One region of the Arthrobacter sp. HLT1-20 genome, then DNA from elsewhere that is predicted to be linked to it. Evidence: riboswitches for the same ligand, from Rfam matches in the RefSeq annotation. Region 1 holds a riboswitch; each other region holds the start of a gene.
The links. Region 1 has a riboswitch for cyclic di-AMP ahead of ACX80Q_RS17750 (aggregation-promoting factor C-terminal-like domain-containing protein). Riboswitches for the same ligand answer to the same signal wherever they lie in the genome.
Positions count from the first base shown of each region.

Region 2: another riboswitch for cyclic di-AMP. It lies ahead of ACX80Q_RS10285 (M23 family metallopeptidase); the one in region 1 lies ahead of ACX80Q_RS17750 (aggregation-promoting factor C-terminal-like domain-containing protein).
Region 3: another riboswitch for cyclic di-AMP. It lies ahead of ACX80Q_RS07390 (M23 family metallopeptidase); the one in region 1 lies ahead of ACX80Q_RS17750 (aggregation-promoting factor C-terminal-like domain-containing protein).

Region 1 is NZ_JBTNDR010000052.1:8,542-18,097, forward strand. It holds gene tadA (tRNA adenosine(34) deaminase TadA) at 1-309, opposite strand, end outside; gene upp (uracil phosphoribosyltransferase) at 332-970, shown strand; gene ACX80Q_RS17750 (aggregation-promoting factor C-terminal-like domain-containing protein) at 1,117-1,842, opposite strand; cyclic di-AMP (ydaO/yuaA leader) riboswitch at 1,845-2,041, opposite strand; gene ACX80Q_RS17755 (MarR family winged helix-turn-helix transcriptional regulator) at 2,257-2,733, shown strand; gene ACX80Q_RS17760 (MFS transporter) at 2,734-3,999, shown strand; gene ACX80Q_RS17765 (winged helix-turn-helix domain-containing protein) at 4,621-5,463, shown strand; gene ACX80Q_RS17770 (SixA phosphatase family protein) at 5,568-6,089, shown strand; gene ACX80Q_RS17775 (YhgE/Pip family protein) at 6,101-8,137, opposite strand; gene ACX80Q_RS17780 (ABC transporter ATP-binding protein) at 8,134-8,985, opposite strand; gene ACX80Q_RS17785 (N-acetylmannosamine-6-phosphate 2-epimerase) at 9,280-9,556, opposite strand, start outside.
Region 2 is NZ_JBTNDR010000015.1:89,087-98,642, reverse strand. It holds cyclic di-AMP (ydaO/yuaA leader) riboswitch at 1,027-1,200, shown strand; gene ACX80Q_RS10285 (M23 family metallopeptidase) at 1,344-2,036, shown strand; gene ACX80Q_RS10280 (hypothetical protein) at 2,368-2,613, shown strand; gene ACX80Q_RS10275 (DUF3105 domain-containing protein) at 2,747-3,382, opposite strand; gene lgt (prolipoprotein diacylglyceryl transferase) at 3,379-4,293, opposite strand; gene ACX80Q_RS10265 (multicopper oxidase family protein) at 4,304-5,830, opposite strand; gene ACX80Q_RS10260 (cytochrome c biogenesis CcdA family protein) at 5,857-6,606, opposite strand; gene ACX80Q_RS10255 (F510_1955 family glycosylhydrolase) at 6,611-7,369, opposite strand; gene ACX80Q_RS10250 (DUF305 domain-containing protein) at 7,579-8,175, opposite strand; gene ACX80Q_RS10245 (DUF6153 family protein) at 8,281-8,760, opposite strand; gene ACX80Q_RS10240 (copper-translocating P-type ATPase) at 8,848-9,556, opposite strand, start outside.
Region 3 is NZ_JBTNDR010000009.1:112,139-121,694, forward strand. It holds gene ACX80Q_RS07375 (DUF3027 domain-containing protein) at 1-286, shown strand, start outside; gene serC (phosphoserine transaminase) at 446-1,573, opposite strand; gene ACX80Q_RS07385 (metal-dependent transcriptional regulator) at 1,825-2,520, shown strand; cyclic di-AMP (ydaO/yuaA leader) riboswitch at 2,639-2,869, shown strand; gene ACX80Q_RS07390 (M23 family metallopeptidase) at 2,997-3,683, shown strand; cyclic di-AMP (ydaO/yuaA leader) riboswitch at 3,818-4,036, shown strand; gene ACX80Q_RS07395 (NlpC/P60 family protein) at 4,041-4,823, shown strand; gene mobA (molybdenum cofactor guanylyltransferase) at 4,950-5,669, shown strand; gene ACX80Q_RS07405 (DUF6457 domain-containing protein) at 5,678-5,977, shown strand; gene ACX80Q_RS07410 (molybdopterin molybdotransferase MoeA) at 5,982-7,190, shown strand; gene ACX80Q_RS07415 (alpha/beta hydrolase family protein) at 7,196-8,062, shown strand; gene ACX80Q_RS07420 (Lrp/AsnC family transcriptional regulator) at 8,187-8,618, opposite strand; gene ACX80Q_RS07425 (ornithine cyclodeaminase) at 8,742-9,556, shown strand, end outside.

The DNA of each region.
Region 1 (9,556 bases):
CCCGGCACACATGGTGCACGGCTCCAGCGTGACCACCAGAGTGCAGTCATTCAACCGCCAGGACCCCAGTTTCGCCGCGGCTTCCCGGATCGCCACCACCTCTGCATGGGCCGTGGGGTCCCCGTGCGCTTCACGTTCGTTGCGCCCCAAACCCAGGATGCCGCCGTCGGGCCCTAGGACGACGGCGCCAATGGGGACGTCGCCTGTGGTCAGGGCTCGGCGGGCCTCCGTGAGCGCAATGCCCATCCACTGGGCGTGAAAAGCCGTGGCGGTGGTCTCGATTGTGTGAGATTTCTCGGTGTTGGGCACGGCTCAATGGTAGCTTTTATTCATGCGCGTACTGGTTGCGGATCATCCGCTGATTGCCCACAAGTTGACTGTTCTGCGGGACAAGAACACTCCGTCCCCCATTTTTCGTCAGTTGACCGAAGAACTTGTCACCTTGCTGGCCTATGAGGCGACGCGTGAAGTGCGCGTTGAACCGGTCAACATTGAGACGCCCGTGACCTCCACTGTGGGCACCGGACTGAGCAAGCCCACACCCCTGGTGGTGCCGATTCTGCGTGCCGGCTTGGGCATGCTGGAGGGCATGACGCGCCTGCTGCCCACCGCCGAGGTCGGCTTCCTGGGCATGGCCCGCAACGAGGAAACCCTCGAGGCCATCACCTACGCCGAGCGCCTGCCCGAGGACCTCACGGGCCGCCAAGTCTACGTGCTGGACCCCATGCTGGCCACCGGCGGCACCCTGATCGAAGCCTTCAAGTTCCTGTTTGACCGCGGCGCCGCAGACATCACCTGCATCTGCCTGCTGGCCGCACCGGAAGGCCTCGCCAAGCTCGAGGCCGCCCACGGCGCCCGCGACAATGTGCGCGTGGTTCTTGCCTCCATTGACGAAGGCCTGGACGAGAATTCCTACATTGTGCCCGGACTGGGCGACGCCGGCGACCGCCTCTACGGCGTAGCGGAGTAGCGCTCAACCCCAGAAACCAAAAATGCCGCCGTTCCCGCAAAATGCCAACGATAGACCGGTGGCATTTTGCGGGAACGGCGGCATTTTTCGCAAGAGGCCCTTAAAAGTCACCGGCAGCAGCCCGTCCAGCCCCTAAAACACGTGTGTTAGTACCAGCCCACGGATTCGGAGTGGCCCCAGGCGCCACACGGTGAGCCGTAGCGGCCCTCGATGTAACCCAGGCCCCAGCGGATCTGTGTCTGGTAGTTGGTGCTCCAGTCGGGGCCTTCGCTGTTCATCTTGTCAGCGGGCAGGGACTGGGCAATGCCGTAGGCGCCGCTGGAGGCGTTCTCTGCGGACGTCAGCCACTCGGACTCGCGCTGCCAGAGCAGGGTGAGGCAGCTCATCTGGTCGGCGCCCCAGCCATGGGCGGCCATCTGGCCTGCGGCGTAGGCCTTGGCTGCTGCGGGATCGTCCACAGCAACGGCAGGCGCGGGCGTTGCGGCCACGGCCTTGACCTGTTCCGCCTCGGCTTTGACGGCGGGAGGCGTGGTGGCGGCAGCTTTCGGCGATGAGCTGACGGCAAGTCCGGGGAAGCTGATGGCGGCATCCGTGGGAACTGACACGGCAGGTGCCGGAACGGAGCGGTCCACGGCGGCGACCAGGCTGGTGTTGCCCTGCGTGGCAGCAGTGTTGTCCACGGACTGGGCCACGGATCCGGCGGCTACCAAGGCGCCCAGCACTGCCACGGCAGCCAGGCATTTGGCTGTGGCCGTGACGGGGGAGGACTTGCTGGCTGCGCGTGTTCCGCTGCTGGCTGCGGCGAGCCCAAAAATGGTTGGGCGGCGGGTGGAGTCGGCGCGACGACGGCCGCGCTGCAGTGATGCAGACATAGTTGTAGCCTCTCTACGCCTGCGAGGTGAGCTGTCGGGAACGGACTAGAGAATCCGGCCACGCAGTAATGGCAGGCAGAGTTCACTGCTTGTAAGGACTGCGTTGGCTTAACCCCAAGGGCTTCCAGGTGGAAGGCCCGCAAAGATTGGGTCCCCCGTCTCTGCCATGGGAATGGAGGGAAATGGGCGGCGGCAGAGCTCGGCGGTCCGTCCATTTGTGCCAAAAATCGTGGATGATTCAGCCGGCACAAATATGAGCCTAACTCAAACTCTGGGCTATGTCACGTTTTGGTAACAACGTTTGTAGCAAGGCGGAAGGCAAGGTGAGCAAGTCGTCATTTACTTAGCAATGCTAAGCATCTAGGGTGGGAAGCAAGAGGATACGAAACTTTTTCTTTAGGTAGCTGACCCGTGATGACCGAACCTTCCCTTAGCACTACGACGCCGGACAAGGCACCATTGGTGGCCCGCAAGCCGATCGGCGTGGCGCCCTTGGCGGCTGAATTGCGGGTGGCGGTGATGCGTACCTCCCGAAGGCTGCGGGCCGAGGCCGCCACGGGGGAGATCAGCCCCGGGCAGTATTCGGTGTTGGCGGCCGTACTCAGGGGGCCGCAGACAGTGGGTTGGTTGGCTGCTCGGGAGCAGATCCAGGCACCTTCCATGACCCGGATAGTGAACGCCTTGGCTGAGGCCGGGCTGGTGAGCCGCCAGGTGAACCCGCAGGACAAGCGCCAGGTGCTGGTGCAAATCACCGAGCAGGGAGCCGCCGCGCTGCTGCGGGCACGCTCTAAACGAACCGCGTGGCTGGCCCGGCGCGTAGCGGATCTATCCCCGGAACAGCGGGCAACGCTGCATGAGGCGGCTCTGATTTTGCAGGAGATGAGCGCCTAGATGAGTTCCATGTTCCGTTCCCTGAGAGTCTTCAACTACCGGCTCTGGGTGACCGGAGCCCTCGTGTCCAACATTGGTACCTGGATGCAGCGCGTTGCCCAAGACTGGCTGGTCCTGACAGTCCTGACCAATAATTCAGGCACTGCTGCCGGTATTACCACCGGCCTGCAGTTTTTGCCCATCGTGTTCCTGGGGCCCTACGCCGGGCTGGTGGGCGACCGCGTCAACAAAAGAAAACTGCTTCTTCTCACCCAAACTGCCATGGGAATTTGTGCGCTTTTGTTGGGAATATTGGTTGTCACGGGGACTGTACAACTGTGGCACGTTTATGTATTGGCAACCCTGCTGGGGGTGGCCAGCGCCTTCGATGCCCCGTCACGCCAGGCGTTTGTGTCCCAGGTGGTTGCCAAGGAGGATGTGCCCAACGCCGTGGCGCTTAACAGCGCATCATTCAACCTGGCCCGGCTTGCCGGCCCCGGCGTCGCCGGCCTGGTCATTGCACTGGTGGGAACCGGCCCGGCCTTCCTGATCAATGCCGCCAGCTTTGCGGCCGTGATCGTTTCGCTGTGCCGCATGCGCACCAGCGAGCTCATTCCTGCCGTGCGGGTGCCCCGGGCCAAGGGGCAGATCCGCGAGGGCTTTGTCTACATCCGGCAGCGCCCGGATTTGATGATGATCATGGTGTTGGTGTTCCTGGTGGCCACCTTTGGGATGAACTTTCAAATCACCAACGCGCTCATGGCCACAGCCGTATTCCATGTGGGTCCGGGGGAGTATGGGCTGCTGGGCTCCGTCATGGCCATTGGCACCCTTGCTGCCGCGTTGCTGGCGGCAAGGCGCAAGACCATGCGCATGCTCTACATCGTGGGAGGTGCGTTGGCCTTTGGCATGACGGTGGGCGTGGCAGCCTTCATGCCCAGCTTTGCCCTCTACGCCATTGCCCTGGTGCCGGTGGGGCTGGCATCGCTGACGTTCATGAACGCCTGCAACACCACCGTGCAGCTGACCACCGACTCCGCCATGCGCGGCCGAGTGCTGGCCGTCTACATGGTGGTGATGCAGGGTGGGACGCCCATAGGTGCGCCGCTGGTGGGGTGGATAGCCACGGAATTCGGCCCCCGCTGGTCGCTGGGCATGGGGGCCGCTGTTGCCGTTCTTGCCGGTCTGGCTGCGCTCTGGATGCTGAACAAGCGCAACAACGTCACCTTGCGGGAGCAGATTGCGGCTATCCGCCCGTTCGCCTTGGCGCGGGCACTCCACCGCTAGCTGCCAGCCACGAGGTACTCCCAGTCAACCAAGGTCCTACGTCCAGCGCTTTAGGTAAACATTTGTTTACCTAGCGTAAAAAACTGGGAACAAGCTGGGTGTCTCCGAGAACTTGTCGAGGGCATCCTAGTCGTGCAAAAGTGCGGTTTGAATATAATTATCAAAACAAGGGTTCATGCAGAATTTATGCGCGCGTTTTTTGTCAATGTGATGATTTTGTTTGTCTCAAATCGTCATTTTCCACCAAACTGAGAGCAAAGCAACAATGTAAGGTTGGTCACAAAATAGAGCACAATCTCACATGCTGGACGTTTGGGGCCTTTGTTACTTGCAAGATTGCTTTGTTACGTAGGACACTGACGTATGTGAACACCCACTCAGTGAATTCTGCAGCAGCAGCAAATGTCCGCCTCGAAGCGAGGGGACAGCTTTTGCACAGTTGTCGAATGCAGGCCTAGATCGCAATACCTGGAAGCCATTGGGGGATGTAGCAACACATGGCAAATTTCAGGCCTTGGCCCATGGGCTGGCCCTCGTAAAGAGGGCAATAAAGCTTTGGATTCTCAAAGCTGAAGGAAGCATTCGCGCCGTCCAGTACGGCCATAGACCTTAGGTAGTTCAATGTCAGTAGCATCCGGATACGTCCACATCTCTGTTCGAAACGCCGCCAAGGCGGTTGCCCGCAACACCGGCCAGGGTTCGCTGGCCCATTCTGCCCATGCGGAGCACCCCGGCTATGCAGGCGCCTACCGCCCCGACCTGGCCACTGCCACCTCCCGGCTGCGTGCTGTCCCCGCCGCCGAGGGCTTCCCCATGACGGCGCCCACCCCGGTGATTGCCGGCGGAGACAAGCTGCGCGGCGTCAGTCCGGATAATGTGGCCCGCGGATTCGTGCTCTACGTTGGCGTTGACGAGGACACTGCTGCCGCCGCCGGAACATCTCTGGCCAAGCTGGCCCAGGACATCCGCGCCTACGCCCAAACCCTTGTACCGCAGGCCCAGAGCTATGCAGCCGTGGCGATTGCGCCGTCGGACGCCGTTGGTACCGCCTTGGACGTGGTCCGCTCCACCTTCGGTGACCCCACAGTGTCCAGCCGCCAGCGCCAGGAAGCGGTCCGCGTCCCGGTTGCCGATCAGCGCCCCACCGGCGTCCTGATCGATTTGGCCCGCCGCGAAGTGCACCTCGACGGTGACACCCTGAACCTCACGTTCAAGGAATTCGAGCTGCTGAACTATCTGGTGGAAAACGGCACCCGCACCGTGGGCCGCGACGAACTCCTTGAGGGCCTCTGGAGCAACGCCGACGAGGTCCCCAACGAACGCACCATCGACGTTCACATCCGCCGCCTGCGCTCCAAGCTGGGCCGCCTGGCCAACACGGTCCGCACCGTGCGCGGCGAAGGCTACCGCTTCTACGAGCACCCCGAAGTGGTTGTTTGGGCCGCCCCCGAATACTCCATCTAGTCCCCGCGCCCTCCCCAATTCCAGCCGCTGGCGCGTCTGCAATTGGGGCCCCTCGGGCGCGGCAACCGCCGTCGTTCTGCTTTAAGTGTCACTAAACTGTGAACATGAGCGAACACCACATTAAAAAGTTGATCTTGATGCGCCATGCCAAGGCGGCTTTTCCGCTGGGTGTGGAGGACCATGACAGGCCGCTGGCCCAGCGGGGTCACACTGAGGCGCCGCTGGCCGGCAAATGGCTCGTGGAGAACTCCGTGCTCCCGGACTTCATCCTGTGTTCCTCTGCCCTGCGGACCCGGCAAACCTGCACCTGGGTATGCCAGCAATTGGCGGATAAGGCCCCTACCCCCAAGCTCGAGACAGCGCTCTACGCCGCCGGGGCCACCTCCATGCTCTCGGTCATCAACCATGTGCCGGAAACCGTGAACACGCTCATGGTGATCAGCCACATGCCCGGCATCCAATCCCTGGCCCTGCGCCTAGCCTCGCGGGATTCGGACCAGGACGCCTACATGGACCTGGCGTCCGGCTTCCCTACCAGCGCGTTCGCCGTCTTCGACTACACCGGCGACTGGGCAACCCTTGACGGCCAGGACGCCCAGCTGAACAACTTTGTGGTGCCGCGCTAGGCTATTGGGTCCTAGGCTTCGATCTCCGGCATCAATGTCTTGAGCGTCCAGGTTTTCTTTTTGTTGACGGCTGCCCAGGCAAACAGCAGGCCGAGCACCGTGTAGCCCAGCAAGCCAAGCACTATGGGTATCAATGGTGCCAAGTCAGCGCCGTAAATCAAGTGGCGCATGCCCTCAACCACATGCCCCATGGGCAGGATCTGGTGCATGATGTGCAGCGGCTCGGGCGTTGTTTGCCAGGGGAAGGTGCCACCGGAGGACACCAACTGCAGCACCAGCAGGATCAGCACCACAAACTTCCCCGGCGTGCCCAAAAGCGCAACAATTCCCTGGATCAGGGCTGTGAACGCCAGCGAGGCCAGCAGCAACAGGCCCAAGGTCAGCCACGGGTGGCTCGGCTCCAGCCCCAGCCCAAACTTCACCACCGCGTACAGCAGCAGGGCCTGCCCTGTGGCAACCGTGGCAAAGGGCAGCCAGCCGCCCACAGCAATTTTCCAGGACGGGGCGTTGGAGGCCAGGGCGCGCACAGTCAGCGGCCGCATGACCTGGACCAGCATGAACGCGCCAATCCAGAGCGCCAGGACCAGGAAGAACGGTGCCAGGCCGGACCCGTAATTTGCGGCCTTGGCCTGCGAGATGGAATCCACGCGGATGGGATCGGCAATGACCCCTGCTGCGTTGAGCCTGTCCTTGTCAGTGGGATCCGGTACGGACCCCGCACCGCCAAGCAACTGTTTGGACAGTTCGGCGGCACCGGCGGAAAGCGTGCTGGAACCGTCCTTCAAATCGCCGGCACCGTTGTTGAGCTTGGTGGCGCCGGCCGCCAGCTGGTTTGCCCCGTCCAGGGCGGTTTCCTGGCCTTCGGCTAGGGTTGCCGCACCCGTGGACAGGTCCCCGGTCCCGGCATGGGCCTGGGTGATCGCTGCGGTGAGTGTGGGCGTGGCAGCTGCCAGCTTCGCGGCACCGTCCGCCACGGCTGCGGATCCGCTGGCCAGCTTTTGGATGTCGGCAGCGTCCGCGGCCAGCGTATTCTTCAAATCGGTGACGGTGGGACTCGTGGCGGCGCCGGCCAGCGAGGAGCGGATCTCCGCCGCCTGCGCATCAGTGAGAAGCCCGTCGCTGACCAATTGCGCCAGCTTGTCATTGATGGCTGCGGTAGCGGCAGCATCCAGTTTCCCGGCGGTCCCAATGGCGCCCTGGACCTTGTCATTCAACGCAGCGTTGCCGGCCGCCACAGCGGCGGCGCCGTCGGAGAGCTTTTGGGTGTCATCTGGCAATGTTGCGGTTTGGGCCTCCAGCTGGCCCAGGCCCTTGTCTAGGGCCGCGGCACCAGCCTGGAGCTGCTTGGCGCCCGTGACAAGCTTCGACTGGCCCGCCACCAGGTCATTGGTGCCGTTCTGCAGTTCCCCCGTGCCGGTTTTCAGCGTCCCCACCCCCGTGTCTAGGGTGGTGGCCCCCGCCGCGAGCTGTTTGGCGCCGTCGGCCGCCTTCACCAGCTGGGCATGGATGGTGCCGTACCCGCTCAGCAGCGAGTTGGCCGTCTGCAGGCCCACCTGCTGCGCCACCGACGCGTGGACCTGGGTGGTCACCTTATCCACAATGGACGTCAGCAGGTAGTTGTTGGCGTCATTGGTTGTCACGCTCATCATGGCCTGGGTGGCCGAGTCAAAGTTCTCCGGGGATGCCAGATTGGCCGAGAAATCCTTCGGAATGACCAGGGCAAAGGCAAAGTCGCCGCTCTTCACGCCCTCGTTGGCCTCGGCCGGGGTGTCCACGAGCCGCCAGTCGAACTTGTGGCCCTCCACCAGATTTGCCGCCACGTCTTTTCCAACGTGCAGTTCCTTGCCGTCCTTGGTGACAGCGCCCTCGTCCTGGACCACCACGGCAGCCTTGAGCTGGTCCAGGTTCCCGTACGGATCCCAGTTGGCGTACAGGTACACGGCGCCGTAGAGCAGCGGGACCATCACCATGGCCACAATGGTGAGCTTGGGCAACAGCCCGCCGGTCATGCGCTTGAGCTCGGACATAGCCAATCGGAAGACTGTCACTGGATTTCCTCCGTGGTGTGCTTTGCTGTTTCGCGTGCGGGCGGTTCAGTTTTTGCGGCGGGGGAGGCGGCGGCTGCCTCCGCAGCTGCCTCGGCGGGCTCAGCGTCCTCTGTGGGCGCCGTGTCCTCTGCCCGGTTCGGTTCAGTCACCACGGCGGCAGGGGGCTCCGCGCCGTCGAGCAGGGGATGGTTCAGGGCATTGCCGGCAACCGCGGCAGAACCGCCCCATTCATCGGGCAGCCGCCCCACCACGCCAATCACCATAAGGGGCCTGAGCGGCGCGTCGGCGGGCGCGTCAGGGTCCAGGCCCATGGTGCCGCTGGCCGTCTGCTCCAGCAGGGGCAGCCAGGCGGCGACGTCAGCCGTGTGACGGTCGGGGGAGTCCACCACCACCACGTCAACGTCCTTGTTGGCCAGCGCCAATTCAAGTTGCAGGTGCAGCAGCCGGGCGGGTTCAAGTTCCTCCACCCACTTCTGAAGGATGTCGCGGAACCCGTGCCTGACCAGCCACTCCGTGGGGCGGGTGCGGTCGCGGAACTTCAAGGGCACCAGGGCCAGATCCTCCGAGGTCAGGGACCGCACCGTGAGGTGGTTCTCGGGGGCATTGACATCCGGGGCGTCCACAATGGCGCTGCGGCGGCGCAGCGATGCCATGGAACTCTCGTGTCCCAGGGAGACTGTGCCGGTGGAGGGCTTCATGCGGCCCGTCAAGGCCAGCGAAAGCGCCGTGCGCCGTTCCTGGCCGTCGGCCTGAATCAGGAGCACCTGGCCCCGGGGCGCCTCCACAGAGGTCGCGGGAAGCAGCGTGTGCCTGCGCCCGTCGATGTGCAACTGGTGAGCAGTGAGCATGGAGGGCGCTCCTTAGGAGGTGGGGTGAGCTGCACCAAATTATCAGTGCCGACCAATCGGTGCAAAATCTGTCCGAATTCGTTCACCAGCCACTTTTCCACATGGGCCGCTCAGGCCCTATAGCGGCCCGCCGCACCCTCAGGCAATTCCAAACAGCAGCTGATGCGGGTTGCTGGCCCCGGAACCCGCATCAGCCGCAGTTTCAGGGCCGGGAGGGCGGGGAGGGCACAGAAAAGGCGGCCTCCCCGCGCTGTAACGCGAGGAGGCCGCCCCATCCAGCACCTGCCGAAGGAATTAGTCGTTCAGTGCCGCCTTGAACCATCCGGTGATGGTTGAGGGGTGGGTGATGGCGGTGCCAACAACCACGGCAAAGGCTCCGGCGTCCATGGCTGCGCGGGCCTGGGCGGGGGAGTGGATGCGGCCTTCGGCAATCAGCGGCTTGCCCAGGTCTGCGGCGGCAATCTCAGCCAGCAGTTCCAGGTCGGGTCCGTCGGTCTTTGGCCGCTCGCCCGAGTAGCCAGCCAAGGTGGTGCCGATCAGGTCAGCTCCGGCTGCAGCTGCTGCCACGGCG
Region 2 (9,556 bases), on a different contig from region 1:
CTCCAATCGCCCAGTAAGAAGTCACCAAACCGTATCTCTGCAATGGCAATTAGCCATCTGTCGGACAGGAAGGAAACCGGGCCCTGAACAACACATGTCGTTGATGCACGACGGCCCGCTATCGACAACCGGTGACATGCCGTCGATGATGCCGATGAACCTGCAAACGGCCACCAAACAGCAGCTCCGGCGCTACGCTGCAGGACCTCATCACGTTTTACTCACGTTATTGAACGAAAACCCACGGCAATCCTTGGCATGTCAAAGGGGCCCTGTTGTTCCGCACTCCCCCGGAAACACACGGTTTTTGACGTGAAACGATCACTGTTGGCATGAGACTCCTGAGTTTCTCTTGGCCGCCGGTTCGAGTCCGGCCCGGGGCACCAAATGTGGCTCTGACCTGCGGTTTTACTTTTTTGGCCGGGTGCGTCGGGGGGCCGAATCACGTTTTACTCACGTTTTTGAACGAAAAGTTGGTCACGAAATTGGCTCCAACTCGGCCGATTCAGGTTCAATTTGCTCTCATATTTCCCGACCAGTGGACAGAAAATCCCCTAGATTCCGCGATTGTTCCTGGCTTGGACGATCGTGGAATGTGACTACCAAGAATTGGCCCTCCGTTCGCCGTAATCTCGGCATTGAGGACCGTCGCTTAGCCAAGAACTTCCCTTGAGACTGCAGCCAGCACGGCGCGGGAGATTCGATCTTCCGGCCCACGTAGTCGGGCAATTTTGCCGTGAACTACCAGCCCAACGGTGGGCTGCAGCAGGTCCATTCCATGACGATTGACTTCCAGCCAGCCGGACCCCCCAAATCGTCCCGAAAGGGGTTGCCGGGACGATTTGGAGGAGTGGCGTCTTGTGATCCGGATTGTCTGCAAATTGCGAAAGGTACTGACCTGAGGAGAGAAGGGCATCGGCATCCGAATGTAACGGAATTATAACTTTTGAAGCTTTTTGGTTAGGCTTGAATAAATACATGCCCCTTAAGGGTATGTTCGTGGCCGCTTCGCCAAACCCCGTCGGCGGATCACGACCGTTCATTTTCTAGACGGGGACGGAGGAACCACCGCCGGCGCCTTAGTGCGCCTTGGGGTGAAGCGCGCTCAACAATCCAAGCCTGTACGGCTATGCGTTGAGCGGGCCGGGCAGACCCCTCGCCCGAATCCGACAGCTAACTTCGTCGGCGTCGAGAGGACCTTATCTATGCCTGCCCGCCGCCAACACGGCCGCCGCCGTGCCACCGTCTCCAAGACTTCCCCGACCTTGCCTGGACGCCACTGGACGTCTCCAGTTGAAATCAAATCCAAACACGTCACGGGCCGAAAGCCACTGGCACTAGCTGTGGCAGCGGCAGGATTCATTGCCCTAACGGCACTTCCCGCCGCACATGCCGAAACCAACCACCTTTCCTCTGCGGTGACCGCCAGCGCCGCCACCTCGACAGCGCAACCGACAGTGACAGCGGACAAGGACGTCGTGCTGTCTTTCGCTCAGCCGTCTCTTGTCAGCAAACCGGCACCAACGACAGCCCCCGCAGGCGGACTGCAGCCAGCGGCTGCAGAAAAGACCCCTGTGCCGGTACAGGCCCCAACAGTACCCACACCACCCGCACCGGCACCAGAAGCTCCTACTGCTAACCCGTCCTCGGGACTGGTGCCTCCGTTGGCCTCACTGACGGTCACCTCACCCTTCGGGTATCGGACCAATCCGTTGAGCGGCGCTGGTGGAGAACTGCACAACGGGATCGATTTCGGGGCGGCTTGCGGCACTGCCGTCTTCGCTTCGGGGAGCGGGACCGTGACAGAGGCTGGCTGGAGCCAGTACGGAGGCGGAAACCGGATTGTGGTTGACCATGGTGGCGGGATCAAAACCACGTATAACCACCTAGACAGCATTGGCGTCAGCGTCGGCCAGCAAGTCAGTGCAGGCGCGCAGATTGCTGGGGTTGGGTCAACGGGTAATTCCACCGGATGCCACCTTCATTTCGAGGTCGTCGTCAATGGTCAAACGGTCGATCCGGCACCGTTCATCTGATCGAATCCCCTCCTTCTTGGAAGGCACCGGTGTAAAAAGTGACATGTGGGGGTCCTGGTGGCCTTCGGGCCACCGTGACCCCTCCCATTGGCCAGGCACGCAAGGGCGAATTCACTGATAAATCATTATTGAGCTCATCCAAGTAGCGTGCTGCATGCTAACGCCGGGTGGATAACGGGCTGCTCCGAGAGAACCTATGATCTCCTGTCCAAGACGATCGTGGTACCCAGAACCTGTAACAACAGAACAAACAATGGGTAGCCGGAGATCGGTGGAGCAACGCCCCAAGCAGACTATGACTGAAGGCTGAGGCGACTCTAGGATCAGGACCGTGAAACGTCGCGGTCCTCAATCGTTGAGCGCACTGGCGGGACCCATCAGGGGCAGTGTGGTTGCCTTCATGGGCCAGGTTCTCGCCTGCATGCCCAAGGGTGGCAAGTCAGCGCTTCTTGGGCGTGGCACGTCCAGCCACGATGGCACCTGCAAACAAGAGGGCGGTAGCTGTGGGGTATCCGATGAGGAGATCCTGCATGCCGGGCGGACCCCCGGTCACGGCGACGTGTGCGATCCAGTGTGAGAGTCCGACCAGAACACCCACGGCCATGATCACCTGGCCGCTCCTGACTAAAGGCGGTGACGACGGTAGCCCCTGTGGGCGTCATGACCGGGGAGACCATTATTCCTGTTCTGTCCTTTCTAGGGCGGGTTGCTTAGCCGTTAGTGCCACCAGAGCATGCAGCCCCGGGTTCTGGCGTCTGCGGGCCCATGGCGTAGGCCTTGACGAACACGGGAAGTCGGGAATCATCGGCATTCGGTACGGTGAGCTGAGTACCCCACGCGGAGGCAGTGATGGACGCTTGTTGGTCCGGATTGGGGCTGAGGAGGACGTAGGGTTTTCCCTTGACCAGGGCAGTCAAGGCACTGACGTCTTTCTGGGAAAGGTCTGGCTTGTAACTGATCCAGACCGCCCCGTGTTCGAGTGAGTGAACAGCCCGCTCCTCATCGACTGGGTCTGAATAGATACCGCAGTTCGTCCACGTTGCTGAATGGTCACCACCAACACCGGGGACGTGTGGGTAGCTCACGGGGGTTTGGACGTGGTTACGGGTAAGGTTCGGGTACGTCTGGACCCCAGTGATCGGGTTCTTGGCGGCCGCAGCCGTCTCCTCGCGGGCCTGCATAGACCCGGTAATGACGAATGCGACTATGGTGATGACGGCGACGGCCAGCAGGCCAAATCCGCCGTAGACGAAAAGGTTCCGTCGGCGTTGTTTCACTCGGTGCGTGGCGAACACGGCATCGATTTTTGCCTTGCGTTCGACTTGTCGGTCCTTGGCGTTACTCATTGCTGTCTCCTTGGAGTAGACGGGGTCGCGGATATATCGTCTGAGTTGGTGGTGCGTATGGGATCTACGGTTGAACGAGGTTTGCCTCGCCAAAACAGGAATGCGGTGGCACCGGCGAGCAGTAACAGGCCTGAAACCCAGGTATTCACCCGAAGTCCCAAGATGGTGTTGGCATAGTCGGAGCGCAGCAGCTCGAATACGAACCGACCTGAGGTGTACAAGACGACATAGAGGGCAAATACGGATCCGGCCCCGAGCCGGAATTTCTTGTCAAGGTAGAGCAACAATCCTGCGGCGGCTAGGCACCAGAGGGATTCGTAGAGGAACGTTGGTTGAAAATAGCCCAGAATGATAGGGGCTCCGTTGCTGTCCAGGTAGGCGCGGCCGGTGCTGAAGTCCATTTGGTGGATCTGTAGTTTCCAGGGCACTGTGGTCGTGTCGCCGTAGAGTTCGTTGTTGAACCAGTTCCCCCAACGTCCGAGGCCTTGGGCGATCAGTAGCCCGGGGGCTGCGGCGTCGATGAGGGCGGTGAAGGAGACTTGGTTGCGTCGGCACCCAATGTAGGCGCCGAGAAGTCCCAGTGTGACGGCACCCCAGATGCCCATTCCGCCATCCCATATCTTCAGGGCGTTCCAGGGATTCATCCCTGGCGCGAAGTACAGTTCTGGGCTGGTGATGACGTGGTAGATCCGTCCGCCGGCGATGCCGAAGGGGACGGCCCAGATTGTAATATCCAGGATTGTTCCGGGTTTGCCTCCGCGGGCGATTAATCGTCGTCCGGTAAGCCAGACGGCAATCACAATGCCTGCCAGGATGCACAGGGCGTAGAAACGGATGGCCAGTGGCCCCAGTTGCAGTGCACTGACCGTGGGTGAGGGGATGAGTAGGGGTGTGAGCGCGATTGGATTCATGGGGGCCGTCTTACTTGAGGTAGGAGAAGACGCCCATCATGCCGCGTTCGGCATGATAAGCGTTATGGCAGTGGAAGAGCCACTGCCCCGGATTATCGGCATCGAAATAGACGGTGACGGTCTCTTTGGGACGGACTATGACTGTGTCCTTGCGAGCCCCGGTGGCGCCGATTTGGAAGGTGTGACCGTGAATGTGCATGGGGTGCCACATTTCGGTGTCGTTGATGAACTTCACCTCCACCCGTTCCCCGACCTTGAGGTCAAAAGCCTTTTCGAAGGGTTTGGTCATGTCAAAGCGTTGGCCGTTGATACCCCAGTCGTAGTTCGCCATTCCGCCACTTAGGCGCAGCTCGTGGGTGCGATCCGGTGACTTGGACGGAAGGTTCAAAGCTGGGTCAGCGGTAAGCTGGCCACCGTCAACGACCTTGCCGCTCAGCGTTTTCGGGAGAGCCTCTTTCCCGGGTGCTGTTCCGCTTCCGGTGGTAACTAGGCCGTAAGTCATCTGGGCTTTCCCCTCGGCAAGGGCCAGCACGGGGGTGTAGCCGTCCTGGACGGTCAGGATCGCGTCGATGCGTTCGCCCATCCCCAGGACGACGGCGTCCACGTCGGTGTGCTGGACGGGGAATCCATCGGTGTGAGTCAGAGTCAGTTTCTGGCCCGGGACCCCAACCCGGTAGGCGGTGTCTCCTGCGGCATTGATGATACGTAGGCGTATCCTTTCCCCCGCCGTGGCCGTGAAAGTCTCCGGGTTCTCCGGCTCACGGCCGTTGAACAGGTGGAGTGGGAAGGCGACGTCCCCGGCGTCACCGCCGAGGAAGTCGCTGCTGGCGCCCATGAGCATGTGGCCCATCACCATTCCGCCGTCGCCTTCGCCGTGGTTCATGCCACCCATACCGGCCATACCCTTGGAGAGCTCTTTGATGACGTCCTCTGGGGTGCCGGTGACGCCGTCGAGCCAGTCATCCAGGATGATCACCCAGTCCTTGTCGTACTTCAAACTTTCTTGAGGGTCTTCGATGATCAAGGCACCGTAGAGAGCCCGTTCTCGTTGCATTTCCACGTGTGAGTGGTACCAGTAGGTTCCCGGGTGGGGCAGCTTGAAGCTGTAGGGGTAGTCCTTGCTGGCGCCAATCGCGGCCTGAGTGAGTCCAGGGACACCATCGGCATCATTACGTAGGGCGAGTCCGTGCCAGTGAATGCTGGTGGGCTCGCTGAGCTTATTGGTGACGGTGACCTTGAGTTGGTCACCGGCTGTGCCGCGCAGGGTCGGTGCGATGAGGGCGCCGTCATAACCCCATGTTGTGAGCGTCTTCCCCGCCAGGGTGGTGGAGAACAGGCCGGGGGTGAGGGCTTTGGTGACGGTCTTTTCGGTGGAATCCCGCCGAGTTTCATAGTCGTTGATGAGTGGGTCGGTAGGAAGGATTCGGTTGGTTTGTCCGGTTGCTGGCGGGGTGGGTGTGCAAGCTGCCAAGGCGGCCGCTGCGGTGGCCGCGACGGAGAGCCCCAGGAAGGAGCGTCGGTTTAATGTGTGGCTCATGAGGTGTTCCTTTGAAGAATGTGGGCCTAGACGACGGTGAGGTAGGTACCGGAGAGGTTTTGCAGCTGGTAGATCCACTGCATCCAGACTCCGGTGACCATCAAGACGCCGAGGACAATCAGCATGCTGGCTCCAGCGATGTTGACAATGCGGATGTGGCGACGGATGAAGCCCAGAATTTGGGTAACCCAGCCCAGGCCGAGGGCGACTAGGAGGAAGGGTATGCCCAAGCCGAGGCAGTAGATGAAAGCCAGTATTGCCCCGCGCCAGGCATTGCCGGAGGAGATGCTCAGGGTCAGAACGGCGCTAAGTGTCGGGCCCATGCAGGGTGTCCAGCCCAGGCCAAACACAATGCCCAGTAACGGTGCCCCGCCAAGTCCGGTGCGTCGAGTGAGCGTTAGTTTGCGGCTCTGTTGTAACCAAGAGAACTTCCCCAGCAACACCAGTCCCATGACGATCACGACAACGCCCAGGACGCGCATGAGAGGGTCCTGCCATCGGAAGAGCCAGGAGCCAACCATCCCGAAAGCAGCCCCGTAAAGGGTGAACACGGCACCGAATCCGAGGATAAACAGACCCACCCCTGCCACCACACGCCGGCGATTGCGCGCCTGGTTCGGATCGGTCAAACCAGAGACGTAGCCGAGGTAGCCAGGAACGAGGGGCCGAATGCATGGGGATAGAAACGAGACGATACCGGCAATCAGGGCCAGTCGTATGGCGACGAGGAGGGCGCCGGAGGTTACCGTCGTGGCGAAAAACTCTCCGGTACTCATGTTGCTAGGATGCAGCTGGCTGGAATGTTGCTCCGCCGTCGGTGGAAACTTGGACTCCATTGGTAGTGGCCGCCCAAATCCAGGGTTTGCCTGTGGTGCCGGCTAGGGCAGTGATGGCTTCGACTTGGCCCGTGATTTTTCCTCTCTCGGTCCATGTCAGTCCTGAATCGTTCGAGACGTAGACGCTCCCATCCGGAGCAACACCGACAGCTTCCGTCGGGGCTTTCATCTCTGAGTCAGCAAACGCGGCGAACTGAATGATGGGTCCCTTGGGTACGAGTTCCCAGGTTTGCCCGGCGTCGATTGAGCGTTGAATTCCCGCTTCGGTGGTCGCCAACACGACGGTCGAGGCGGGGTTTCCGGCCAAAACGGCAGGCGAGAACGTTGCGGGCGAGGTAGACCACGCTATTCCATCTGTGCTGGTGCGAAGTTGCCCGTCGAAAGCGACCAAGCTGCCGCCGCTAACGGTCAGGGCGTGGAAGTCTGACTGGCCGCCTCGGGAGACCTGTTGCCAGGTCTTTCCCTCATCAGTGGATTTCACCAGTCCGAGGGGGTTCGGCAATGAGGAATCCGGCCCGGGGTGACCGGACGCGTAGTAGGTTCCCGGCTCGGCAGAGGAGGTGAATCCCATGAGATCGATGGTATTTTCACTGATTTTTTTCCGCGTTGTCCCTGTTGCATCGAACAACCCATCGTGAGTGGCTAGAAGGACCTTGGTCGAGGAGGGGTCCACATAGATCCCGTGGACATGATCGCTGCCCACTGCCGCAACAGCTTGCGGATCCGGTGGTGTCGAACAACCAGCCAGCACGAGAAGCGTGAGCGTTGCCACGATCGCTGTAGTGCGGGCAGGCGAAAGGAAGAAGCGGGGTTTCACAAGAACTCCAAAACATGCTGATCGAAAAGATTGAAGGTGGTGGCGGTTCTAACGTCCACGAACCGCCACCGTTAGTTGTCAGCAGCAGTCAAGGACTACAGCGCCGCCAGTAAGTCCTTCATGTCTTTGATCTCGGATTCCTGTGAGGCGACGATGCTCTTCGCCAAAGTCACCGCGTTGGCGTTCTTGCCGCCGGTAACCTCGGACGTGGCCATTGCCACGGCGCCTTCATGATGGGCGATCATCTGGGTCAGAAACAGCTTGCTCGCCTCCGCCCCCTCGGCGGCCTTGAGCTTGTCCAAGTCGGCCGCCGACATCATGCCGCTCATGGAGTGATCGCCGGCCATGACCGTTGGCTCGGTCCAGCCGGTGAGCCAGGTGGTCATTTTTTTGATTTCCGGGTCCTGGGCGGCCTTGATGTCCGTGGCCAATGCGGTGATCTTCGCATCGAGGCCAGTCTTGGCGAGCATGATGTCGCTCATCTCCACCGCCTGGGTGTGGTGGGGGATCATCATTTGGGCAAACATTGTGTCTGCGGAATTGTGTTCGCCCACCGTAACCGGCGCTTGTGTCGTCGTGGAATCGCCATGGTTCATGCTTGGCATGGATCCGCCGTCGGTTCCGGTGGAGCATCCTGCCAGGGCGATCATGGCGGCAACAATGGTGGCTGAAACGGTCAATGATTTTTTCATAACAAACAGTCCTTCACTTAAACTTCTCGAATATCTAGCAGTTGCCCTAGCTTTAAGGGCACACGAATGAGGACCCGTGAGAGATACACGGGACTATTCATCGGTTTACGTTCTGCTGATCGAGAGTTGATTCAGTGACGGCGGATCGGGAACACGGCCAGAGGACTTGTGTCCAGCAAGCACCAGAAAAGCAGATTCGGTCGAAGGAAGCACAAGCGTTCCGGGCAGAGGCAAATTCACCACAGCTGTGGCGAGGCTTGGAATGCAACTCTGGTGCATGTCCATGGATGATTCACATCCAGTGGAGGAACAGCCGCAGCCCGTCAGCGCAGTCGATGGCGCATGAGCGGCGCTGCCAAGCATTGCGTGTCCTTCGGACACTGGGTGCTCCGACACCGGAGTGCTTTTGACACTGACTGTTTCGGTGGAGGCGTTCATCATACTGGGAGAAGCCATGGATGAAACGGCTGCTCCGCCCATAACATGCATCCCGAAGATCCCGCCGATGACAGCGAACGCAAGAGCGATCATCCCGCCCCAGCGCAGGAAGGATCCCAGCGTGGGCGTGTTACTTGGCAGGCCCATGGTGAAATCCTTTCTGTAGTTCCTCTGGAATCCAGCTAGTCGTTGTGAATTGTACTGACCCAAGCTGGGTGAGAGCTTCGAACAGTCCTATTGGACGTCGGTGGGGTTGAGTTTGAGGCGCCGGAGCAGTTGGGCGTTCAGTGCCACCACGATGGTGGATAGCGACATCAAAACTGCACCCGCGGCCGGTGAGAGGACGATGCCAGCAAAGGCCAACACACCGGCGGCCAAGGGGACCGAGATGACGTTGTAACCGGTGGCCCAGACCAGGTTCTGCCACATCTTGCGGTAGCTGGCATGGGAAAGGTCCACCATGGACAACACCGCCCGTGGGTCATTTCCGGCCAGGACTACTCCGGCGGATTCCATGGCGACGTCGGTGCCAGCGCCAATGGCAATGCCAACCTCGGCCCGGGCCAAGGCAGGGGCGTCGTTGACACCATCGCCGACCATCGCGACCTTCAACCCTCGAACCTGCAATTCGGCGACCTTCTGATCCTTATCCTGAGGCAGAACCTCAGCGAACACCTCATCGATATGCAGCTCAGTAGCCACGACTGTGGCGACTTGTCGGGCGTCTCCGGTGATCATGGCGACCTTGATGCCGCGGTTTTGCAGGGCTTGAATGGCTTGGCGGGACTCTTCGCGGATTTCATCTTCCAAGGCGACGGCACCAATGACGACGCCGTCCCGAATCACGTGCAGGATGGACGCACCACGATCCATCCATGCTGCGGTGGTGTCCGCGATGCCTGCGGGCTCAGATACTCCGAGTTCCGCGATCAGGGCGGGGCCA
Region 3 (9,556 bases), on a different contig from region 1:
GAGGGTCTCCCGAGGCAAAGCCGCCACGGTCAATGAGGTGGGGATGCTGCCCACCAACGATTCGGTCCTGGCACCGCCGTGGGTGCCCTGGTCCGAGCGGGTCCGCCCCGAGGACCAGCCGGCGCCCGACGAGGAGCATACCCCGGTTGACGACCAGCCGGAAGCGGCGGATCATACCGACGACGGCGACGCCCACTCCGACGCGGACGACAGTCACGCTGACGACGAGTCCCACGACGGGCACGACGACGACGGCGATCTCGTTATGGACGACGCGTCCAGCTAAAGGCGCAGCGCAACTAAAGGCGCAGCTGACCTGGCCAGCACGGGCACCAACGGCACCCGACAGCCAACCACTAAGGCGCGCCGATGCCCTGGGGCGGGCACAAAGAAGGCGGCTTCCACAGTGGAAGCCGCCTTCTTAGTGCCCTGGTCAGGGGTGGAGTTAGATGTTCTCGATGACGTAGTCGATGCACTTGGTCAGTGCCGTGATGTCCTCGGGATCGATGGCCACGAAGGTGGCAATGCGCAGCTGGTTGCGGCCCAGCTTGCGGTAGGGCTCGGTGTCCACAATGCCGTTGGCGCGCAGCACCTTGGCCACCGCCGCCGCGTCCACCGACTCGTCGAAGTCGATCGTGACAATGACGTTGGAGCGGTCTTCCGGGTTGACCACGTACGGGGAGGCAACGGGGGAGGACTCGGCCCAGGAGTACAAGCGGCCTGCGGAATCGGCTGTGCGTGCCGAGGCGAAGTCGATGCCGCCGTTGGCGTTGAGCCACTGGACCTGGTTGTTCAGTGTCACCAGTGTGGACAGCGCCGGGGTGTTGTACGTCTGGTTCAACAAGGAGTTGTCAATGGCCGTGGTCAGGTTCAGGAAGTCAGGAACCCAGCGGTTGGAGGCACCGATGCGGGCCGCACGCTCCAGGGCAGCCGGGGAGAACAGCGCAAGCCAGATGCCGCCGTCGGAGGCAAAGTTCTTCTGCGGGGCAAAGTAGTAAACATCGCTCTGGCGGACATCCACGGCCAAGCCACCGGCGGCGGAGGTGGCATCCACCAGCACCAGGGCGCCGTCGTCCGCGCCGGCAACGCGCTGCACGGGAGCGGCCACGCCCGTGGAGGTTTCATTCTGCGGCCACGCGTACGTGTCCACGCCGGCCTCGGCAACAGCCACGGGTCGGGTGCCGGGGGCCGAGGTGATGATGGAGGATGCGGCAAGGAACGGCGCATTGTTGGTGGCGGAAGCAAACTTGGAGCCGAACTCGCCGAAGGAAAGGTGCTGGGCCTTGTTCTCCACCAGGCCAAAGGCTGCAACGTCCCAGAACGCCGTGGAGCCGCCAACACCCAGAATGACCTCATAGTCGTCAGGGGCACCAAAGAAGTCCTTCAGGCCGCTGCGCACATCGCCTACAAGGTTCTTGACGGGCGCCTGACGGTGGGAGGTGCCCAGGAGCGTTCCGCCAGCCTCGGAGAGTGCCGCAATCTGCTCGGGGCGAACCTTGGAGGGGCCGGCGCCAAAACGGCCGTCGGCCGGGCGCAGATTGGCGGGAATGGTGAGGGGCGTGGATTCGCTCACAAGTTGCTCCAAAAAGTAAAAGATGGAAGTTGGTTTAAGCCCCAAGGGCTGCTGCCAATTCTGCCGTAGAAGTTCGCTCAGCGGAAAAATGTTGACATGTATGGAATAAAGCGTCCGCCAGTGGGGGTTCCCCGTACGTCCGGCGCGTGGCGCGCTCCCGCCCCAGGTTTCCTTCGGTAGCGCCACTCAGGCTAACGTAGAGATGAAAAGGCTTTGCCCAAAATCTCACTCAACAACAGGAGGATACTGCCGTGGCCGATCTGATTGACACGACCGAAATGTATTTGCGGACCATCCTGGAGTTGGAAGAAGAGAACATTGTGGCCCTGCGGGCGCGCATTGCCGAACGCCTGCACCACTCCGGTCCCACCGTTTCACAAACCATTGGCCGCATGGAACGTGACGGCCTGGTCATCGTGTCCGGTGACAGGCACCTGGAACTGACACCCGCCGGCCGCGACAAAGCCACCCGCGTGATGCGCAAGCACCGGCTTGCCGAAAGGCTGCTCTCCGATGTGATCGGACTGGATTGGGCGTACGTCCACGAGGAGGCCTGCCGCTGGGAACATGTGATGAGTGAGCGCGTGGAACAGCGCCTATTTGACCTCTTGGGCCGGCCCGAAGAGTCCCCCTACGGCAATCCTATTCCGGGACTTGAAGAACTTGGCGGGGAGATCTCGCCCCTGTTTGCCGCCGGACTCGTCACACTCGTGGACGCCATGACCAGCTACTCGCCGGAGCAGCAGGTAATCATTCACAGGCTGTCCGAGCGCATCCAGGTGGATCCGGAATTGCTGGTTCAGCTTGACGAAGGCGGACTGCGCCCCGGAGCGCAAATCTCCTTGGCCCAGGTGGGGGAGTACATTTCGGTCCGCGTTCCCGGGATCGAAGGCGCCTTGGAACTGCCGCCCGAGGTGGCCTCACACATCTTTGTCTCTATGAGCTGACTCACAGTTATTGATAACGAAGGTAACGGAATTATTACGTTTACCGCTCGTACCGTATAGTAATAAACAGGCGCTGTAATCAAAGCGTTACCGTTGTGCGACACCGAACCTTGCCTTCACACAACGGACAGCAAACATTCAGGCAAGGGCGGGGGAACCACTTTTGGCAGGCTTGCAGCCTGCCTTGGGGTGAAGCCCGTAATCGAAACACAGCAAACTATTTCGCTGACGTTGTCCTTTTGGACGGCGCCATGGATAGACGCGTGTCTCGAGGCTGGGCCGGATCAAAAGTTTCACTCTCTGATCCGAATCCGACAGCTAACTTCGCAGGTGCACCCATAGAGAGGTTTTTAGTGTCAGAGTTTAAGCAGCGGGGACGCCGTCGCGCGTCGTCGCCGGCAACTCATGAGCTTGTAGCTACCACCGGCAGTCGCCGCGAAGCACTTGCCGCAGAGCGTGCCAATTCATCATCGAGCGTGTCCGTAGCCGCTTTGATGCGTGCCGGCGCCGCCAGCGGCGCAGGCCAAAAAATGGGTGTCGCCATGGCCGCCACGGGTCTAGTACTGGCCGTCACCCTGCCCTCTGCCCAGGGCATTGACCAGCAGCAGCTGGAACCGGAATTTGCAGCGTCGACGCAGACTTTAGTCACTGCATCCGCGGATATTCCCATTACTTTTGCGGCCCCGGAAATTGGCAGCAAGTTGAACGCCGATGGCCAGTTGAAGGAAACGTTGAAGGTCAAAGCCTCCAACGTCACCCCTGCCGCCTCCAAGGGAACGCTGTCAGCGCCCCTGAAGGCCTTGGCACCAAGCTCCCCGTTCGGTGACCGCATCAGCCCCATTACGGGCCAGATTGACGAACACCACACCGGCCAGGACTTCGCCGTTGCGAGCGGCACCGACGTACTTGCAGCCGCCGGCGGAACCGTCACCTTCTCGGGGTGGCACACCTACGGCGGTGGCAACCGCGTAGTGGTGGACCACGGCAACGGGCTCTCAACGTCCTACAACCACATGAGCAGCAACTCGGTCAAGGTTGGCCAAAAGGTTGAGCGTGGCGACGTGGTAGGCCTCAGCGGTTCCACCGGCGCATCGACCGGCCCCCACCTGCATTTTGAAGTAATCGTCAACGACGAAACCGTCGATCCCATGGGCTGGCTTTAATCCATCCACAGGCTACGTTTGATTACGACTTAGTCACCTGACCGTGACCTGAACGTGACATTGGCAAAAATCTGTTGTAACGTCGTAATCGCGCCAACTTCGAATCAAGCTGGCGCCCATGAGTGGATTGCCTAGCTCTGCCACTGCTCATGGTCCGTTCGTATCAATCGTCTGGCAGGGGCGGGGGAACCAATAATCGGGCTTCGCATTTAGTGCAGAAGTCCTTGGGGTGAAGCCGCGAAGCGTTAAACCACGTAGAAGAAGTGATTCTAAACGTGCGCCATAACGTGGAGCGGCCGGGTGACTCCCATCCGAATCCGACAGCTTACCTCGCAGGCATTGGGAGAGGAATCCTTCTTGGCTTCAAACACTGCCCTCGGGCGCCACCGCGCCGAGGTTGTTAAGACCAGCCCGATCTCCACCCTCACGAAAGCCGTCAGCTCCAACGTCGGCGGGGTTGGTCGTCAGGCAGCTGTTATTGCAGCTGCTTCAGGACTGGTACTCACATCCGGTATCGCAGCAAACGCGGCTACTCCCACTGTGGAGCGCGCTTCTGACGGTGCAACCACGCTGAACATGAAGACGGAACTCGCGTCCGCCATCACGGCAGCTTCCACGGTGAAGATCTCCTTCGCCACCCCCGCAATCACCTCCACCCCGGCCCCTGTTGTTGAGGCGCCGGTAGTTGTAGAGGCACAGAGCAGCGACGTTGTTGCAGCACCTGTTGCAGAAGAGGCCGTGGCACCCGCCGCAGCACCGGTTGCCACGGTCACCACAACAGCACCTGCCGCAAAGCCTGTTACCAAGAGTGGAATTGGCGCAACCATCGCCAGCGCCGCCTTGGCTCAGATTGGTGTTGGCCAGGACTGCACCGCACTTGCCAGCAACTCCTTGGCTGCCGCTGGAATTAACTTCCACGACTGGCCCGCTGGCTACTTGAGCTTGGGACGTACGGTTTCCGCAGCCGAAGCTCAGCCCGGTGACTTGATTTACTATGCAGATGGCGGCATGGGCATGGCCCACATCGCTGTTTACATTGGCAACGGCCAGGCCGTACACGGTGGATGGGGCGGCGGCACAACCGCTATCTTCTCCGCCAACGTCGGTTCAGGCCCCGTATTCATCGCCATGGGTCACTAAGAACTTTTTACACCCAATAAACCCCGTCCTTGGACGGGGTTTATTGCTTTAATCGCACGCCAGCAGTCCCTTGGGCTCCTCTTACGCGCGGTAACATGGCCACATGCTGACTTTGACACCGCATCCATGCAGGCAGTGATTCTGGCCGGTGGACTCTCCCGGCGCCTCGGTGGCGTGCCCAAGGCGGGTCTCCTGGTGGAGGGCACCACCCTGCTGGCACGTACAGTGCAGGCCGCGGCACAGGCCATCGACGCCCACGAGGCTGCGCAACAATGGGCCCAGCCAGCCGCAGCGCACGGGGACGCTGGCGCCCGGGCCCGGATCGCCGTCGTGGGTCCCGTGGAAAGCATCGCCGGATGGCTCGGAACCACGGAATCGGGTGGGCGCGTGGTGGCCGTGCAGGAAGATCCGCCCCATGCCGGCCCCGCCGCGGGAATTGCCGCCGGATTGGCAGCACTGCCCCTGGGCGATGACCCTGGGGAAAGGGTGTTGGTCCTTGCGTGTGACATGCCCGCCGCCGCTGCGCTTGCCCGGCTTCTGGTTGAAGCAGACAATCTTGAGGCAGCCAGCCTGGAATCTGGCCCAAGCGCGCCGCCGCGTGCCGTGGTGGCCGTGGACAACGGCAGGCTTCAGCCGTTGGCCGGAATCTATCCCTCGCGGGCGCTGCGGGCTGCCGTTGACGCGGCACGGGCGTCACAGCGGCTGGCGAACGCGTCTGTGCGTTCACTCATTGCTAGTGTGACTATCAAGGAATGTGCTGTCCCGGCGGGAATCACCGCGGACATCGACACGTGGGATGACGCCCGCAGCCACGGCATTGCGGTGCCGTGCGGCGGGCAGGAATGAGGAAGCAGTTGGAAAATCAGGACGAGATTTTGCAGGCGTGGATGGCAAAGCTGCAGGCGGCGTTTGAGATTGCCGACATTGAGGTGGACATTCAGGGCGTGCTGAACGTTGCAGGCGTGGCAGCGCACTCGATCGTTCGCCCTGCGGCACCCCTGACAACCTTTGTGGCGGGCCTCGCGGCAGGCTTGGCAGCAGGGTCCGGCCAGACGGATGAGGCAACCGCCATGAAGGCGGCCCTGGGACTGGCCACGTCCATGGCAGCGGCAGAGCGGGCCGAGCCTGTGCCCGGCACAGCAGCCGAACAATAGCCCCATGGCATCCACGCCGGCTGACCGGCCGCGCATGCTGGCGCACACCTGGGACGAGGCCAGGGCGCTTGCCTACGAGCTCCCCGACGCGCTGCCTGCCCACCCCGTGCCGCTGGCCGACGCGCTGGGCAGGACCGTGGCGGGCGACCTTCTGGCGCTGCACCCCATGCCCCACTACGCCTCCTCCGCCATGGACGGCTGGGCCGTGGCGGGGAGCCCACCCTGGATCTTCGCCGAACCCGGCAGCCGGCTTGCCGCGGGGCAGGCGGTGCCGATTGTCACGGGAGGGCTGATCCCCGCCGGTGCCAAGGCTGTTTTGCGCAGTGAGTCGGGCCAGATCAGGAACGACGACGACGGCCTGCCGGTTTTGGTTCTTGGGCCCGAATCCCGGCCCGGGGAGCCGAAGAACGGCCAGCACATCCGCCCCGTGGCGCAAGAGGCCGCCCTGGCCGAGGTCTTGATCACCTCTGGCACCAGGCTGAACCCTGCCCACCTTTCCCTGGCCGCACTGGGCGGGGCCGACGAGCTCCACGTTTTAGGCAAGCCGCTGGTCAAGCTGGTGCTGACGGGCGATGAGGTGGTGGCGTCCGGGATCCCGGCAGCCGGCACGGTGCGCGACGCATTCTCGCCGCAGCTGCCCGCCGTCGTAAGCCTCCTTGGCGGCACGGTGGTGGGGCTGGAACGGGCCAACGACACCCTCGAGTCTATCCTGGCGGCCCTGGAAGACTCACCGGAACTGCCTGCGGACGTCCTGATCACTACAGGAGGCACCGGAAATTCATCGGCGGACTTCCTGCGCCAGGCCATTGCAGCCATGGGCGGAACCATTCACCTCAACAGCATCGCCATGCGGCCCGGCCATCCCACGCTGCTGGCCGAGCTGCCCGACGGCCGTTTCCTGGTGGGACTGCCGGGCAACCCCCTGGCAGCCATGGTGGCCCTGCTAAGTGTTGCGGCGCCGCTGCTGGCCAAACTGGGCAGCGCAGCCATGCCGGGCACCTTTGAAGTCCCTTGCGGAACGCCCATCAAGGAATTTCAGGGTCCCACCAGGCTCATGCCGTACCGGCTGGTATACGGCCTAGCGTCGCCATGCGCTTACACAGACTCCGCCATGATGCGTGGCCTGGCGGCTGCTGACGGCATCATGGTGGTTCCACCTCATGGGGTCAAAATGGGGGAGACCCTCACGGCTTTCGCGCTGCCGTGGACGTAGGAGACGTGAGTGGGCATCCGGTTTCCTTCAACTGCGCCGACGGTCGGGTGCTGCGAGGGCATCTTTTTGACGTCCCCAACGGCGTTGAACAGCGCGGCACGGTGGTCATCGGCAGTGCCACCGGAGTGTTGGCCGGCTACTATCACCGGTACGCGGCCTTCCTTGCGTTGCACGGATTCGCTGCCGTCACTTTTGACTACAGGGGGATTGGCCAGTCCCACGGCGGATCGTTGCGCGGCCAAACCCAGCGTTGGTTTGAGTGGGGATCGCTGGACATCGACGCCGTGCTGGCTTGGGCGCTGGCCCGCTCGCTTGGCCTGCCCGTGCACTTTGTGGGGCACAGCTTTGGTGGCTTTGGCGTGGGGATGGCGGCACATGCCAGCCAGCTTTCCCGCATCCTGACGGTGGGAGGGCAGCACGCGCACTGGCGCGACTTCACCTTCCGCTACAAAGTGGACCACGCCGTCCGGTGTCTAGTGACTGTGCCGCTGGTGGCGATGTTCGGCTATTTTCCGGCCAAGCGGCTGGGCGTCATGGAGGACCTCCCGCGCGCAGTGGCACTGGACTGGGCCCGGTCCCGCAAAGATTTCACAGCTGCTGCTGGCTCCGATCGTGCGGCCCTGCGCACCAACCAGTTGGCCGTTACCGCGCCCATCCTGGCCGTGGCACCCAACGACGATTCCTACGCCACCCTGGCCGCCATGGAACGGGCGGTCGCCTACACACCCAACAGCGAGGCCCGCATCATCCACCTGCGCCCGGAACACTACGGGGAGGCCGCCATGGGCCATTTCGCCTTGTTCCACAGCAGATACAGGCACACATTTTGGGCACAATCTCTGGCATGGCTCCGAGACGGCACCTGGACGTAGACGCCCTGCCGGAACCTTTCTTCACACCCTCTCGCAGCAATGGTGTGTTTTTCCCCGACCCTCTCGCAGCAATGGCTGGATTTTGGGCGACGCTATCGCAACACGGGCTGGATTTTGGGCGACGCTATCGCAACACGGAACTGAGCAACAAGCTGGTCTCACTGTTGACAACGCCCGGGATGGAACGGATTTTTCCCAAAACCTTGTCGAAATCGGCGAGGTTTTCCGCACCCAACTCGGCCACCAGGTCCCAGGCGCCGTTGGTGGTGTGCAACGCCCGGATCTCGGCCAGCCCCTTCAACTGGCTGATGACCTGGTCTGTGGCCCTGCCTTCCACTTCTATGAGGGAGATGGCGCGAATGGAGAGAGGATCCAGCTCATCACGCACACGCACGGAGAAGCCAACCACAGTGCCGGAGGCCAGCAGCTTTTCCATCCTGCTGTTGACGGTTGCCCGAGATACGTCAAGCAGCCTTGCCAGGCTGGCCACGGGTTCCCGGCCGTTCTCGCGGAGTGCTGACAGCAGTGCCCGGTCAAGGTCATCAAGGGTGGTCATGCGCAAAGTGTATAGCGGGGCGCCACGTTTTGTGCACAAACCATGCGGAATGTGAGTGATCTGCCCATTGAACATACAAATCGCTGCACCGTACAGTGAAGGAAACTATGTGAAGGAAGCCCAATGACGCGCTTTGTAGATGTTCAAAATATGATCCGCTGGGTTGCCGCACGCGGCCCGGAAGCCATCATGGCAGAGATGGTTGAATACCTTGGCGATGATTTTCGGCGGTGGGAAGAGTTTGACAAGTCCCCGCGCGTGGCCAGCCACACGGCGTTTGGCGTGATTGAGCTGATGCCCACCGCCGACCAGGACAGTTATGCGTTTAAATACGTGAACGGCCACCCCTCAAACCCGATCCGTGGGTTTCAAACTGTCACGGCGTTTGGGGTGCTGGCCGATGTGCACAACGGCTACCCAACGTTCATGTCGGAAATGACGGTTCTGACGGCGCTGCGCACTGCCGCAACCTCGGCCATGGTGGCCAAGAAGCTGGCCCGGGCCGATTCTCGTCACCTGGCCCTGATCGGCACCGGGAGCCAGTCCGAATTCCAGGCACTGGCGTTTCGCGGTGTACTGGGGATTGAAAAGCTTACGGTGTGGGATACCGACCCTGCCGCCATGGAGAAATTTGTGCGCAACATGCGCCCGCTTGGTTTTGACATCACGCTGGCCGAGTCAGCCAAGGCAGCCGTCCGGGGAGCGGACATCATCACCACCTGCACTGCAGACAAGACCAAGGCCACCATTCTCACCGCTGACATGGTGGAACCCGGCGTCCATATCAATGCCATCGGTGGGGACTGCCCCGGCAAGACGGAACTCGAGGCCGCCATCTTGCACAGGGGCAGCGTCTTTGTTGAGTTTGAGCCCCAGACCCGCATTGAGGGCGAAATTCAGCAGCTGCCAGCGGACTTTCCGGTCACGGAGTTCTGGCG